Regions from separate parts of the Streptomyces sp. NPDC056580 genome, predicted to be linked through region 1. Evidence: riboswitches for the same ligand, from Rfam matches in the RefSeq annotation. Region 1 holds a riboswitch; the other holds the start of a gene.

The links. Region 1 has a riboswitch for cyclic di-AMP ahead of ACFQ9Z_RS08475 (M23 family metallopeptidase). Riboswitches for the same ligand answer to the same signal wherever they lie in the genome.
Region 2: another riboswitch for cyclic di-AMP. It lies ahead of ACFQ9Z_RS10005 (peptidoglycan DD-metalloendopeptidase family protein); the one in region 1 lies ahead of ACFQ9Z_RS08475 (M23 family metallopeptidase).

Annotation. Positions count from the first base shown of each region.
Region 1 is NZ_JBHTVE010000003.1:450,090-457,300, reverse strand. It holds gene ACFQ9Z_RS08490 (DNA topoisomerase (ATP-hydrolyzing) subunit A) at 1-900, opposite strand, end outside; gene ACFQ9Z_RS08485 (M16 family metallopeptidase) at 1,183-2,577, shown strand; gene ACFQ9Z_RS08480 (M16 family metallopeptidase) at 2,574-3,962, shown strand; cyclic di-AMP (ydaO/yuaA leader) riboswitch at 4,206-4,369, shown strand; gene ACFQ9Z_RS08475 (M23 family metallopeptidase) at 4,382-5,137, shown strand; gene ACFQ9Z_RS08470 (GntR family transcriptional regulator) at 5,338-6,033, shown strand; gene ACFQ9Z_RS08465 (HPr family phosphocarrier protein) at 6,184-6,465, opposite strand; gene ACFQ9Z_RS08460 (GNAT family N-acetyltransferase) at 6,642-7,211, shown strand, end outside.
Region 2 is NZ_JBHTVE010000004.1:243,162-250,372, reverse strand. It holds gene ACFQ9Z_RS10020 (Glu/Leu/Phe/Val dehydrogenase dimerization domain-containing protein) at 6-1,187, shown strand; gene ACFQ9Z_RS10015 (TetR/AcrR family transcriptional regulator) at 1,251-1,871, shown strand; gene ACFQ9Z_RS10010 (SGNH/GDSL hydrolase family protein) at 2,046-2,831, opposite strand; gene ACFQ9Z_RS10005 (peptidoglycan DD-metalloendopeptidase family protein) at 3,084-4,067, opposite strand; cyclic di-AMP (ydaO/yuaA leader) riboswitch at 4,072-4,265, opposite strand; gene ACFQ9Z_RS10000 (alpha-galactosidase) at 4,536-6,632, opposite strand; gene ACFQ9Z_RS09995 (tyrosine-protein phosphatase) at 6,804-7,211, shown strand, end outside.

The DNA.
Region 1 (7,211 bases):
GATGCCCTGGACCTTCTTCGAGTTGACCAGGTCCTTGATCTTGGCGATGACCTTCTCCGGGCCGACCGCGAAGGGCAGCTCGGTCACGACGAGGCCCTTGCGGCGGGCGGTCACGGCCTCGACGGCGACCGTCGCCCGGATCTTGAACGTGCCGCGTCCCGACGCGTACGCGTCCCGGATGCCGTCCAGGCCGACGATCCGGCCGCCGGTGGGCAGGTCGGGGCCCGGGACGTGCTTCATCAGCGCGTCCAGGTCCGCGTTCGGGTACCTGATCAGATGGCGGGCCGCCGCCACGACCTCGCGCAGGTTGTGCGGCGGCATGTTCGTCGCCATGCCGACCGCGATGCCCGAGGAGCCGTTGACCAGCAGGTTCGGGAAGGCGGCCGGCAGCGCCACCGGCTCCTGCTCCTGGCCGTCGTAGTTGGGCGCGAAGTCGACCGTGTCCTCGTCGATCGACTCGGTCATCAGGCTCGTCGCCTCGGTCATGCGGCACTCGGTGTACCGCATGGCGGCCGGCGGGTCGTCGTTGCCCAGCGAGCCGAAGTTGCCGTGGCCGTCGACCAGCGGGACGCGCATCGAGAACGGCTGCGCCATGCGCACCAGGGCGTCGTAGATCGAGGAGTCGCCGTGCGGGTGCAGCTTGCCCATGACCTCGCCGACGACGCGGGCGCACTTCACGTAGCTCCGGTCGGGGCGCAGGCCCATCTCGTTCATCTGGTAGACGATCCGGCGGTGCACGGGCTTGAGTCCGTCACGGGCGTCCGGCAGGGCGCGCGAGTAGATGACCGAGTACGCGTACTCGAGGTAGGAGCCACGCATCTCGTCCACGACGTCGATGTCGAGGATCCTCTCCTCGTACGAATCGTCGGGCGGCGGGGTCTTCGTGCTGCGGCGGGCCATCGCTGCCGGCTCCTCCAGATTTCTGTTCGCTCGCGGTTGACGGACCTGACGCGGACCATTGTGGACCGCGGCACTGACAACCCGGGCCGCGACCCGGTCCCCCGCGGTCCGGCCCGGTGCCGGGAAGTCGTCCCACGGCACGCGGGACGCAGGCTACGCGATCCGCTGTGGGCGTACGTCCGGCGGGAACTTCGCCGAGGCCGCGCACGCTTGCATACAGTGGCAGGACCGGCAGGAAAACCGCGGTTTCCATCAACCGCCTCCGCTCGCGAAGGGACGTACATGCCCATGGGTCACACGACCACAGCCGAGGCAGGCTCCGGGGGCCTGACAGCGACCGAGCACCGCCTGGCCAACGGTCTTCGCGTGGTGCTCTCCGAGGACCACCTGACTCCGGTGGCGGCGGTCTGCCTGTGGTACGACGTCGGCTCCCGCCACGAAGTCAAGGGGCGTACCGGCCTGGCTCACCTCTTCGAGCACCTGATGTTCCAGGGTTCCGCGCAGGTGACGGGCAACGGCCACTTCGAGCTGGTGCAGGGCGCCGGCGGCTCGCTGAACGGCACCACGAGCTTCGAGCGCACCAACTACTTCGAGACCATGCCGGCCCACCAGCTCGAGCTCGCGCTCTGGCTCGAGGCCGACCGCATGGGCTCCCTGCTGGCCGCCCTGGACGAGGAGTCCATGGAGAACCAGCGGGACGTCGTCAAGAACGAGCGCCGCCAGCGCTACGACAACGTTCCCTACGGCACCGCCTTCGAGAAGCTGACCGCCCTGGTCTACCCGGAGGGCCACCCCTACCACCACACGCCGATCGGCTCCATGGCGGACCTGGACGCGGCCACCCTGGAGGACGCGCGCCAGTTCTTCCGCACCTACTACGCGCCCAACAACGCGGTGCTGTCCGTGGTCGGCGACATCGACCCCAAGCAGACCCTCGCCTGGATCGAGAAGTACTTCGGCTCCATCCCCGGCCACGACGGCAAGCCCGCGCCCCGCGACGGCTCGCTGCCGGAGGTCATCGGCGGCCAGCTGCGCGAGGTCGTCGAGGAGGAGGTCCCGGCGCGCGCCCTGATGGCCGCCTACCGGCTCCCGCACGACGGCACCCGCGAGGCGGACGCGGCGGACCTGGCCCTGACCGTCCTCGGCGGCGGCGAGTCCTCCCGGCTCTACAACCGGCTGGTGCGCCGCGACCGTACGGCCGTCGCGGCCGGCTTCGGCCTGCTGCGGCTGGCCGGCGCGCCCTCGCTCGGCTGGCTGGACGTGAAGACCTCCGGCGACGTCGAGGTGCCGGTGATCGAGGCCGCGATCGACGAGGAGCTGGCCCGGTTCGCCGAGGAGGGCCCCACGCCCGAGGAGATGGAGCGCGCCCAGGCCCAGCTCGAGCGCGAGTGGCTGGACCGGCTGGGCACGGTCGCCGGCCGCGCCGACGAACTGTGCCGGTTCGCCGTACTGTTCGGCGACCCGCAGCTCGCCCTGACGGCCGTCGAGCGCGTCCTGGAGGTGACCCCCGAGCAGGTGCAGGCGGTCGCCAAGGCACGCCTGCGCCCGGACAACCGCGCCGTCCTCGTGTACGAGCCCAAGTCCCCGGAGACCGTCGAGGACGCAGACGTCCCCGAGGACCCGGAGGCGGAGGCGACCGTGGAGGGCCGACACGACAACGAGGAGACGGCCAAGTGAGCGAGCTCGCCCCGATGGACTTCCACCCCCAGCCGCAGCCGGGCGAGGCCAGGCCCTGGGCGTTCCCGGCCCCCGACCGCGACACGCTGGACAACGGCCTCACCGTGCTGCGCTGCCAACGCCCCGGCCAGCAGGTCGTCGCCGTCGAGGTGCTGCTCGACGCGCCCCTGGACGCAGAGCCGGCCGGTCTGGACGGCGTCGCCACGATCATGGCGCGGGCCTTCTCCGAGGGCACCGACAAGCACTCGGCCGAGGAGTACGCCGCCGAGCTGGAGCGGGCCGGAGCCACGCTCGACGCGCACGCCGACCACCCCGGCGTCCGGCTCAGCCTCGAGGTGCCGGCCTCCCGCCTGGCCAAGGGCCTGGGCCTGCTCGCCGACGCCCTGCGCGCCCCCGCGTTCGCCGCGAGCGAGGTCGAACGCCTGGTGCGCAACCGGCTGGACGAGATCCCGCACGAGCTGGCCAACCCCTCGCGCCGGGCCGCGAAGGAGCTCTCCAAGGAACTGTTCCCGGCCACCGCGCGCATGTCGCGGCCGCGCCAGGGCACCGAGGAGACGGTCGAGAAGATCGACGCGGCCGCGGTGCGCGCCTTCTACGACCGGCACGTGCGTCCCGCCACGGCGACCGTCGTCGTGGTCGGCGACCTCACCGGCACCGACCTGGACGCCCTGCTCACCGACACCCTGGGCGCATGGTCCGGCACCGCCGCCGAGCCGCGTCCGGTGCCGCCGGTGACCGCCGACGACACCGGCCGTGTCGTCATCGTCGACCGGCCCGGCGCCGTCCAGACGCAGCTGCTCATCGGCCGGATCGGCCCCGACCGGCACGACCGGGTGTGGCCCGCCCAGGTGCTCGGCACCTACTGCCTCGGCGGCACGCTCACCTCCCGGCTGGACCGCGTCCTGCGCGAGGAGAAGGGCTACACCTACGGCGTGCGCGCCTTCGGGCAGGTCCTGCGGTCCGCCCCGGACGGCACCGGCGCCGCGATGCTCGCCATCAGCGGCTCCGTGGACACCCCGAACACCGGTCCGGCGCTCGACGACCTGTGGAAGGTACTGCGCACCCTCGCGGCCGAGGGCCTGACCGACGCCGAGCGGGACGTCGCCGTGCAGAACCTGGTCGGCGTGGCGCCGCTGAAGTACGAGACCGCGGCGGCCGTCGCGAGCACCCTGGCCGACCAGGTCGAGCAGCACCTGCCCGACGACTTCCAGGCGACGCTGTATCAGCAGCTCGCGGCCACCGGCACGGTGGAGGCCACCGCGGCGGTCGTCAGCGCCTTCCCGGTGGACGGCCTGGTGACCGTCCTCGTCGGTGACGCGTCGCAGATCAAGGAGCCCGTGCGGGCGCTCGGCATCGGCGAAGTCACCGTCGTCGCCGCCGAGTAGGGCCGGACGGTCACACGCGCGCGGGGGACCCGGCGGCCGACGGGCCGTCAGGTCCCCTTCGCGTACGCGGCCCTTCCCGAAACGGGTGAGCCGCCTTTGTTCCAATGTCCGAATTGAGGCGGAGGTTGCCTGTCTGCCCTGTGGGATGCGCTACAAAAGCCCGGATTCGTTTGGGCGCCGGAGACCGGGCCGCTTAGCGTCTTCCGGGCTGTCCGTCAGGCAGTGCGCCGCACCCGCGGCACCGGACAGCCATCGCCGAGTCCCCGTACGGCGCGAGCCAGGGGAGCCGGGGACCCATCGTGATCCCTGGGGTGAATCGGACGCCCGCGCGCGAGCGAGGGGGTCCGTAGGAGACCTTCCTGCTCCGAACCCGTCAGCTAACCCGGTAGGCGAGAGGGAAGGAAAGGACCAGCCACTTCATGGCGTTCATGTGCGCCTCCGGGAAGCACCGCAAGCCCGGCCGCGTCAAGCGCACCACCGCTCAGGCGGCGGGTGTCGCCGCCCTCACCACCACCGGTGTCATCGGCACCCTCGCCGCCTCCCCGGCGTTCGCCGCGGAGAAGCCGGTCGAGCAGAGCGGCCTCACCCCGGTCATCACCGTCAGCGACGAGGTCGCCGCGCAGATCGACGAGCAGGCCGCCGCCCAGACCCGGGCCGCCGAGCAGAAGGCGGCCGAGGAGGCCGCCGCCAAGGCGGCCGTCGAGGAGGCGAAGAAGGAGCGCGCGGCCGCAGCCCGCGCCGCCCGTGAGGCCGAGCGCAAGCGCCTGAACGCGTTCGTCGCCCCGATCGTGCACTCGTACGTCTCCACGGCCTACCAGGCCAGCAGCTCCCTGTGGTCGTCCGGCTCGCACACGGGCATCGACTTCCACGCCGCCAGCGGCACCTCGGTGCACGCGGTCGGCGCCGGCACCGTCGTCTCCACCGGCTGGGGCGGGGCGTACGGCAACCAGATCGTGATCCGGATGGCCGACGGCATGTACACCCAGTACGGCCACCTGTCGTCCATCGGCGTCACGGTGGGCCAGAAGGTGATCCCCGGCCAGCAGATCGCCCTGTCCGGCGCGACCGGCAACGTCACCGGCCCGCACCTGCACTTCGAGGCGCGCACCACCCCCGAGTACGGCTCCGACGTGGACCCCGTCGCCTATCTCCGCAAGCACGGCGTGCACGTCTGACATCTCGCCGCACGCAACCGAAAGCCCCGGCTCGCCGAGCCGGGGCTTTCGCCGTTTTCCCCGGTGCCCACCGGACCCGCTGTCCAAAAAACAGGCATGGATTCCGGCCCGCCGTCGGAAATTCCACGGCATTGGAATAGAGTCACAGGTCAACACGTCCATCGTCGGCGTTTCACGGGGATTGAAGGCGGAGGTCGGTCATGCGTATTCCGGCGCACACGGTGTGCACCGCGATCCGGGACGACATCGTCGCCGGTGTCCACGAGCGCGGCGGCCGGCTCACCGAGGAAGTCCTGGCCCGCCGTTACGGCGTCTCGCGCGTCCCCGTCCGCGAGGCCCTGCGCACCCTGGAGGCGGAGGGCTTCGTGGTGACGCGCAGGCACGCCGGCGCGTGCGTGGCCGAGCCGACCGAGCAGGAGGCCGCCGACCTGCTGGAGATGCGCGTGCTGCTGGAGCCGCTCGGCGCCTCCCGGGCCGCCCAGCGGCGCACCGAGGCCCATCTGAAGGTGCTGCGCGGCCTGGTCAAGCTGGGTCAGGAGCGGGCCAGGCGGGGCAACAGCGAGGATCTGCGCGCGCTGGGCGGCTGGTTCCACGAGACGCTCGCCCAGGCCTCGGGCAGCCCCTCGCTGACGTCGGCGCTGACGCAGTTGCGGCACAAGATCGCCTGGATGTACGCGGTGGCGGCCCCGCCGAGCCCGGTGGACCTGTGGGCCGAGCACGGCGCGATCGCGGACGCGGTGGCGCGCGGCGACGGCGAACGCGCGCGTGCGATCACGGCCCTGCACACCGAGCGGACGACGGCCGCGCACCGGCTGCGTTTTTCCGGGGGCGGGGCCGGCCCGGACCGTGTGAGGACTTCGCAACATGCCGTAAACATGTCGGGCCCACGGCATTAACACGGGCGCCGTATACAAAGAGGAGGTAATTCGGCGGCGGGTTGTTCTCGCTGCCCGGATTTCCGGCTCCTCTTGAATGTCCGGTGAAATGCCTGAGCCGTGTCACCCGGAAAGGGCGGCACGGCTCAGGAATTGTCGGCGAGCCGGCGGTCAGACCGTCTCGGGCAGCTCCTCGAGGCCCTCGGCGACCAGCTTGGCCAGCCGGTCGAGCGCGGCGTCCGCGCCCTCGGCGTCGGAGGCGAGGACGATCTCCTCCCCGCCCTGGGCGCCCAGACCCAGGACGGCCAGCATGGAGGCCGCGTTGACGGGGTCGCCCCCGGCCTTGGCGATCGTCACCGGGACGCCTGTGGCCGTGGCGGCTCGGACGAAGATGGAGGCGGGGCGGGCGTGGAGGCCCTCGGCCCAGCCGATGTTGACGCGGCGCTCAGCCATGTGTTGCTGCCCTTCGGTGTTCAGGTTGTCTAGACCAGTTTCCCATATCGCGAAGCATGCCCCGCGCGGTCCCGTGTCCCGCCGGGGTGTTTCGCCTGACCGCGGCCTCGGTCCGGCTGTCGTCCCCCACAGACTGCCTCGCGACGCCGTCCGACGCGAGCCGTACCCTGGGGCCCATGCAGAGCCCGGCGGACCGGCAGGACCGGCACGAGTACCCCGCCCACTGGGAGGCGGACGTGGTGCTGCGCGACGGGGGCACCGCGCGCATCAGGCCCATCACCGTCGACGACGCCGACCGCCTGGTCAGTTTCTACGAGCAGGTCTCGGACGAGTCCAAGTACTACCGCTTCTTCGCGCCCTACCCACGCCTGTCCGCCAAGGACGTCCACCGCTTCACGCACCACGACTTCGTGGACCGGGTGGGACTCGCGGCCACCGTCGGCGGCGAGTTCATCGCAACCGTACGCTACGACCGCATCGGCACCGACGGCATGCCCTCCTCCGCGCCCGCCGACGAGGCCGAGGTCGCCTTCCTGGTCCAGGACGCCCACCAGGGCCGCGGGGTCGCCTCCGCGCTGCTGGAGCACGTCGCGGCCGTCGCCCGCGAGCGGGGCATCCGGCGCTTCGCCGCCGAGGTGCTGCCCGCCAACACCAAGATGATCAAGGTGTTCACGGACGCCGGGTACACCCAGAAACGCAGCTTCGAGGACGGCGTCGTACGCCTGGAGTTCGACCTCGAGCCCACC
Region 2 (7,211 bases), on a different contig from region 1:
CCCCCATGACCGCCGCACCTCACCTGTCGCTCGTGTGGACCGACCACGTCACCGGACGCCAGGGCTTCCTGGTCGTCGACCGACTGGTCCGGGGGGTGGCCAGCGGCGGGCTGCGCATGCGCCCCGGCTGCACGCTGGAGGAGGTCACCGGACTCGCGCGCGGCATGACGATGAAGGAGGCGCTGCACTACGACCCCCGGGCCCGCTACGTCCCCCTCGGCGGCGCCAAGGGCGGCATCGACTGCGATCCGCGGGACCCGGCGGCCTACGGGCTGCTCGTGCGCTACCTGCGCGCCGTGCGGCCCTACGTCGAGAGCTGCTGGACCACCGGCGAGGACCTGGGCCTCAGCCAGGACCTGGTGGACCGGGCCGCCGCCGAGGCGGGCCTGGTCTCCACCGTCCAGGCGGTGTTCCCGCTGCTGGACGACGAGCCGGCGGCCCGGGCCCGGCTCGCGGACGCCTTCGCGGTGCGGGTCGACGGCATCGGCCTGGACGAGCTGGTGGGCGGTTGCGGGGTGGCCGAATCGGTGCTGACGGCCCTGGACCGGGCCTCGGTGCCGTACCGGGGCACCCGGGTGGCCGTGCAGGGGCTGGGCACGATGGGCGGGGCCACGGCGCGTTTCCTCGCGCGCGCGGGTCTGACGGTGGTGGCGGTGGCCGACGTCAAGGGCACCGTCGCCAATCCGGACGGCCTCGACGTGGAGGCGCTGCTGGCGGCGCGGGACGCGTACGGCACGCTCGACCGCTCGGTGCTGCGCCCGGGCGACCGCGAACTGCCCGCCGGCGCCTGGCTCTCGGCGGACGCCGAGGTGCTGGTGCCGGCGGCGGTGTCGTACGCGGTCGACGCCGCCGGGCAGGAGCGGGTCACCGCCCGCTGGATCGCCGAGGCCGCCAACATGCCCGTACTGCCGGAGGCGGAGCGGCTGCTGGCCGAGCGCGGGGTGACGGTGCTGCCGGACGTGGTGGTCAACTCCGCAACCAACGCCTGGTGGTGGTGGACGCTGTTCGGCGACATAGGCCCGGACGCCGAAGAGGCGTTCGCCCACGTCCGCCGCTCGATGCGCGCGCTGACCGGGCTGGTGCTGGACCGCGCGCGGGCCGACGGGACGACTCCGCGCGCCGCCGCCCACGCCCTGGCGGCGGGCCGCCTGCCGGTGATCGCGGACCGCTTCGGCCTGGACCGCTGACGCCCGCCGGGCGGGGACCGGCGGGTCTGGGGCGGTGTCCCCCGGACGGTCTAAGGTGACCGCGTGGCGAGAGTGCGGTTGAGCGTGGCCGAGCGGCGGGAGGAGATGCTGCGGGCGGCCATCGGGCAGATCGAGGCGCGGGGCGTGGCGGCGGTCAGGATCGCCGACGTGGCCGCGGCGCTCGGGGTGAGCAACGCGCTGGTGCTCTATCACTTCTCGACGAAGGAGAAGCTGGTCGCCGCCGCCTTCGCCTACGCGGCCGAGGAGGACCTGACGCGGCTGCGGGCGCTGCTGGGCCGGCGGACCTCCGCGTTGCGCCGGCTGCGCGCCGCCGTGCGCTGGTACGCGCCCACGGGCCAGGCCAAGGGCTGGCGGCTGTGGATCGAGGGCTGGGCGGTGTCGCTGCGCGAGCCGGCCCTGCGGGCGGTCACCCGGGACCTCGACCAGCGCTGGAAGGCGGCGATCGCCGAAGTCGTCGCCGAGGGCGTGGCGGCGGGCGAGTTCACCTGCCCCGACCCCGCGAGCACCGCACTGCGGCTGACCGCCCTGCTCGACGGCCTGGCCGTACAGCTCACGTCCTACCCGGGCGCGGTGGCGCGCACCCGCGCCCAGGAGTGGGTGGACGACGCCCTGGCCCGTGAGCTGGGCCTGCGGCCGGGCGAACTGACCACCCGCGGACGCTGAGCCGGCCGGCCCGCGCGGAACCCCGGGCCGGGCGCCCTTCCGGGCCACCGCCCGGAAGCATCGCGCCGGCCTGACGCCGGGGAACGGGGTCGCGGGCCGGGTCCCGCCCGAGGCGCGGGCGTGCCCCGTGCCGGCACGGGGCCGGCACGGGTGCGGGCGCGCCGTGGACCGGGGTCAGGCGACCGCGGCGATGCGCGTCTTGATGTCGTCCGGCGACAGGGCGCCCTTCGCCGTGATGTGGTCCCCGGAGGACTGGCCGCGCAGCCGGCGTCCGATCCACGGGACGAGGTACTCGCGGGCCCAGTGGACGTCGTCCCGGCGGATCTCCAGGGTGCCCCGGGGCGGGAGCGGGGGCCAGGCCTGCTCCGGGTCGGCCGGGATCTCCAGGCCGAGGACCTGCCCGGCCCGCAGCGCCACGCGCGTGTGCCCCTCGGGCGAGAGGTGGAGCCGGTCGTTGTCCCAGGCCCTGCGGTCCTGGACGGACTTCAGGGACCACAGGTCCAGCACCGGGCAGCCGTACCGGTCGGCGATGGCGCGGACGTGCCCGTTGTAGGTGGCGATCTTGCCGCGCAGGTGCTTGAGCACCGGCACGCCCCGGGTGTCGAAGCCGGTCGTCACCATCACCGTGCCCGCGGCCGCCGCGAGGCGGGCGACGGCCCGCTCGAAGCGCTCGGCCACCTCGTCGGGGTCGGTGCCGGGCCGGATGATGTCGTTGCCGCCCGCGCAGAAGGAGACCAGGTCCGGAGCCAGTTCGACCGCCTGCGGGAGCTGGTGCTCGATGATCTGGTCGAGGAGCTTCCCGCGGACCGCTAGGTTGGTGTAGTTGAAGTCGCCCTCGGGGCGCCGGTCGGCGAGCAGGACCGCGAACCGGTCGGCCCAGCCCACGAACGCCCCGTCGGGCCCGGGGTCGCCGACGCCCTCGGTGAAGCTGTCCCCCACCGCCACGTACGACCCGATCACTGATGTGTTGTCACTCTTCGAATCGTCTGCCACGTCGGACCATGATTCACCTTCGGATGTGACCTACGCGACCGTAGGCAGGGGTTGACTAACGGTGAGATGAGACACCCGTAAAGAATTTGCCAACCCAGGAATAGAGCCGCTACGCGGACCGTCCGGGCACACCGGAGGCCGGACCCGGGGATCGGGGGTCCGGCCTTCGGAGGCGTGTCGGGCGGGTGGTGGTGCGTCGCGCGCCCCTGACGGGAGCGACTAGAGGGCGACGCCGTGCGAGCGCAGGTAGGCGACCGGGTCCACGTCCGAGCCGTAGTCCGGCGTGGTGCGGATCTCGAAGTGCAGGTGCGGTCCGGTCACGTTGCCGGTCGCGCCGGACAGGCCGACCTGCTGACCGGCGGTCACCGTCTGACCGGCCGACACCGAGAGCCGGGAGAGGTGGGCGTACTGGGCGTAGTAGCCGTCGTTCAGCTTGACGACGACCTGGTTGCCGTACGCGCCGCCCCAGCCGGCGGAGACGACGGTGCCGGCCCCGACGGCCTTGAGGGAGGTGCCGGTGGGGACGACGAAGTCGACGCCGGTGTGGTAGCCGCTGGACCACATGCTGCCCGCCACGTGGTAGCCGGTGCCGACGGTGGGGACCGTGACCGGCAGGGTGTAGCCGCCGGCCGGGGCGGCGGCCGGCACGGCCTCGGCCGTCCGGGCCGCGGGGGACGCCTGGGTGGCCGGGGCGGCCTTCGCCGGGGCCACCGCCCGGGCGTCCGACGGCCGCGCGGACCGCGCGGTGTCCGAGGATGCGGCGTTCGAGGTGGCGGTGTCGGAGGAGGCGGTGTCGGAGGAGGCGGAGGTCCCGGTGCGGGCCGGGGCTGCGGCCTTCTTGCCGAGCGACAGCTTCAGACCCGGGTGGATCAGCGCCGGATCCTCGCCGACGGCCTGCCGGTTGTCCGCGTAGAGCCGCTGCCAGCCGCCGCTCACACGCTGCTCGTCGGCGATCCGCGCGAGGCAGTCGCCGGACTTCACCGTGTAGGTGCGGGCACCGGCGTCCCGTTGGACGGCCGCCGTGCTCTGCACGGTCTTCACCGGCCGCACGGCCGCCCCGGTGACGGGCTGGGCGGTGGCGGCGTGCGCTCCGGCGGCCCCCAGCAGGGGCAGGGCCAGGGCGGCGCCGCCGGTTCCGGCGACGGCGATGGACCGGGTGAAACGCCGGGTCCTGGGACGGCGGTGCTTACCCTTCGCGGGCATGGCGCATTCCTCTCCGGCGCCTGCGGGGTGAGCTGTCGGGTTCGGGCTGGAGTTGCCCTGCCGCGCGATGCGCGGCTGCACCCCGAGCCTGTCGCGGAGACCGGGACAGGCGGTCGTGCCTGGTGGGTCCCCCGCTCCTGCCGATCACGGGTCATGTGTGGGGTTCCGGGCGGCGGCAGGATTCGGCGTTCCGTCCGGATCGGTGGTGAACGTAAGCGAGCTGGTGACAGGGAGACAAGCGGCCGATTCCCGGCTTTCGGGCACCAGAAGATCGAAAAGGGGGATTCGCGGTCACCGTGTGTGCATTCCGGGCCGCGCGGCTTCCTCAAGTCCCCGGCCGCTCATGGGGATCAGGTGGACATGATGAACAGCGGACGGTCACGCCTATGACGCTGCTCACACGCTCCCCCACCAGGTCCCCTCATCTCAGGACAAGTTGGAGTGAAGAATCGAACCTGGTCAGAAGGATCATATGCGGCGCAGGCGGATGACCGTCGCGTCCAGGTCGCCGCGCAGGCCGGTCCGCACCCCGTGGTGCAGCAGCACGGCACCTCGGTGCACTTCGCCCGTTTCACGGCATTCGTACGACGCCGCCGGGTCTAGTCCGCGCAGCCGCACGCGCGGTACCGGCTCGCCGTAGCTCTGCGCCTGGAGGCAGGCCAGGACCACCGTCTCGTCCCCCAGCAGGTACTGGACGGCGCTCAGGCCTCCCGCCGGGGGCCGCAGCCGGTACAGGTCGCCGCGCTGGACGAGCGGCCGGATCTCTTTGTAGAGGGCCACCCACTCACGGGCCTCGGCCAGCTCACCGTCGGTCCACTCGGTGAGGTCGCCCCCGACCCCGAGCACGCCCGCCATGGCGCTGACGAACCGGAAGCGCAATGAACTCGACCTGCCGTTGAGCTGGGTGTTGGGACTGTCGGTGACCCAGGCCGCCATCACGCGCGCGGGATGGATCTGGCTGAAACCGTGCTGGATGGCGAGCCGGTCGAGCGGGTCGGTGTTGTCGGAGGTCCACACCTGGTCCGTGCGGCTCAGCACCCCGAGGTCGATCCGCCCGCCGCCGCCCGAGCAGGACTCGAAGGCGACCCCGGGGTGGGCGGCGCGCAACCGGTCCAGCAGGGCGTACAGCGCGCGGACGTGGTCGACCCAAAGGCGCTGCGGGTACGGCTCCCCCGGCCACCCGGCGTCGGTGAAGCAGCGGTTGAAGTCCCACTTCACGTAGTCGATCGGGGCGCCGGACAGCAGGCCGTCCAGCCGCTCCCACAGGTACTCCTGGACGTCCTCGCGGGCGAGGTTGAGGACGAGCTGGTTGCGCAGTTCGGTCCGCCTGCGGCCCGGCTGGTACTGGACCCAGTCGGGGTGGGCGCGGTACAGGTCGCTGTCCGGGTTGACCATCTCCGGCTCGACCCAGACGCCGAACCTCATGCCGAGGCCGTGCACCTGGTCGGCCAGGGGCTTGAGGCCGTGCGGGAAGCGGTCCGGGTTCGGGGCCCAGTCACCGAGGCCCGCCCGGTCGCTGGTGCGGGCGCCGAACCAGCCGTCGTCGACGACGAACAGCTCGACGCCGATGCCGGCCGCCCGCCGGGCGAGCGCCGCCTGCTGCTCCTCGGAGATGTCGAAGAACGTCGCCTCCCAGGAGTTGAACAGCACCGGCCGGTCCCGCCCGGCGTCCGGGATCACGTGCGCGCGCTGGTAGGCGTGCCAGGTCCGGCTGGCCCCGCCGAAGCCGCCGTCGCTCCACAGGCCCGCGAAGACGGGGGTGGTGTACGACTCCCCCGGCTCCAGGAGCAGCAGGCCCGAGTCGTCGTGGCCGGCGCCGCCGGTGATCTGCACGCGCGCGTCCGGGAGTTGCGCGACCGCGATCCGCCAGGAGCCCGACCAGCCGAGCGCGCAGCCGTAGACCTCGCCGCGCTCCTCGGTGGCGTCGGTGTCGAGGGCGACCCAGGGCAGGTGCTGGTGGCCGGTGTGGCCGCGGCGGCTGCCGATGACCTTCTCGCCGTGGGTGAGCGGCGCGCGGGTGAGCAGGGACTCGGCGGCCCAGCGGCCGTGGAGCTGGGACAGCCGCCAGCCGTCGCGGTCGGGCAGGGTCCAGGTGGCGGCGTCGGCGCGCAGCAGTTCCACGCGCGCGTGCCCGCGGTTGTCCAGGGTGACCCAGCGCTCCACGACGTCGCCGCGCATCCGGTGGTGCAGGGTGATCGCCAGTCCGTCGTCGTCGAAGCGCAGCCGCAGCTCCGCGCCCTCGGCGCCGCCTTCCGGGCCGTCCGCCACCTCGTAGGACACGAAGTGCCACTCGGTGCCGCGCCGCTCGCCGGTGCGCACGGACAGGGCGGGACGGACGAAGCGGGGGCCGCCCTCGACGGGGTACTCCTCGCGGCCGTCGAGCGGGGACTCGAAGGGCCGGTAGCCGGGCAGCGGGCTCCGGGCCAGGGCCTCGGCGTCGGCGAGCGCGATGCGCGGGCCCCAGTGGAGGTGGAGCAGTTCGTCCGCCTCCGTCAGGTGCAGCGCGTAGCCGCTGGTGGGCCCGGTCAGGAGCCAGGTGCGACCGTTCTCGGCGATGTCCACCATCGAGACCTCACAGGTGCCAACAGATCCGCTCAGGTGCGCACATCATCGGGGCCCGTGCGCTCGGCTGGCAACGCCTGTGGACAACTCGTTGCCCGAGGTGACGGTGTCGTATCGTCGTCGCAGCGCCCGCCGGCGAACCGAGCCGGCGGGGTCCGACCGGGAGGAGCCCCCGTGACGCAGCAGGTCCCGTCGACCGAGCCCGAGCTGGCCGGCGTGCGCAACTTCCGCGACGTGGGCGGAATGCCGACCGTGGACGGCCGGCGGGTGCGCCGGGGGGTGCTGTTCCGCAGCGGCCACCTCGCGCACGCGACGGAGGAGGACGCCGCCTACCTCGGCTCCCTGGGCCTGCGCACGGTGTTCGACTTCCGCAACGCGGCCGACCACAGGCTGGAGGGCCCGGACGTCGACCTGCCGGGCGTGCGGAACGTCAACCTGCCGCTGAGCGACCCGGCGGACGGCGCCGAGTTCTGGAAGATGGTCCGCGACGGCGACCTCGACCAGTTGCGCGACATCCTCGCGGACGGCAAGGCCGCCGCCCGGATGGTCGCCTCGTACCGGACGATCGTCACCGAGCGCACC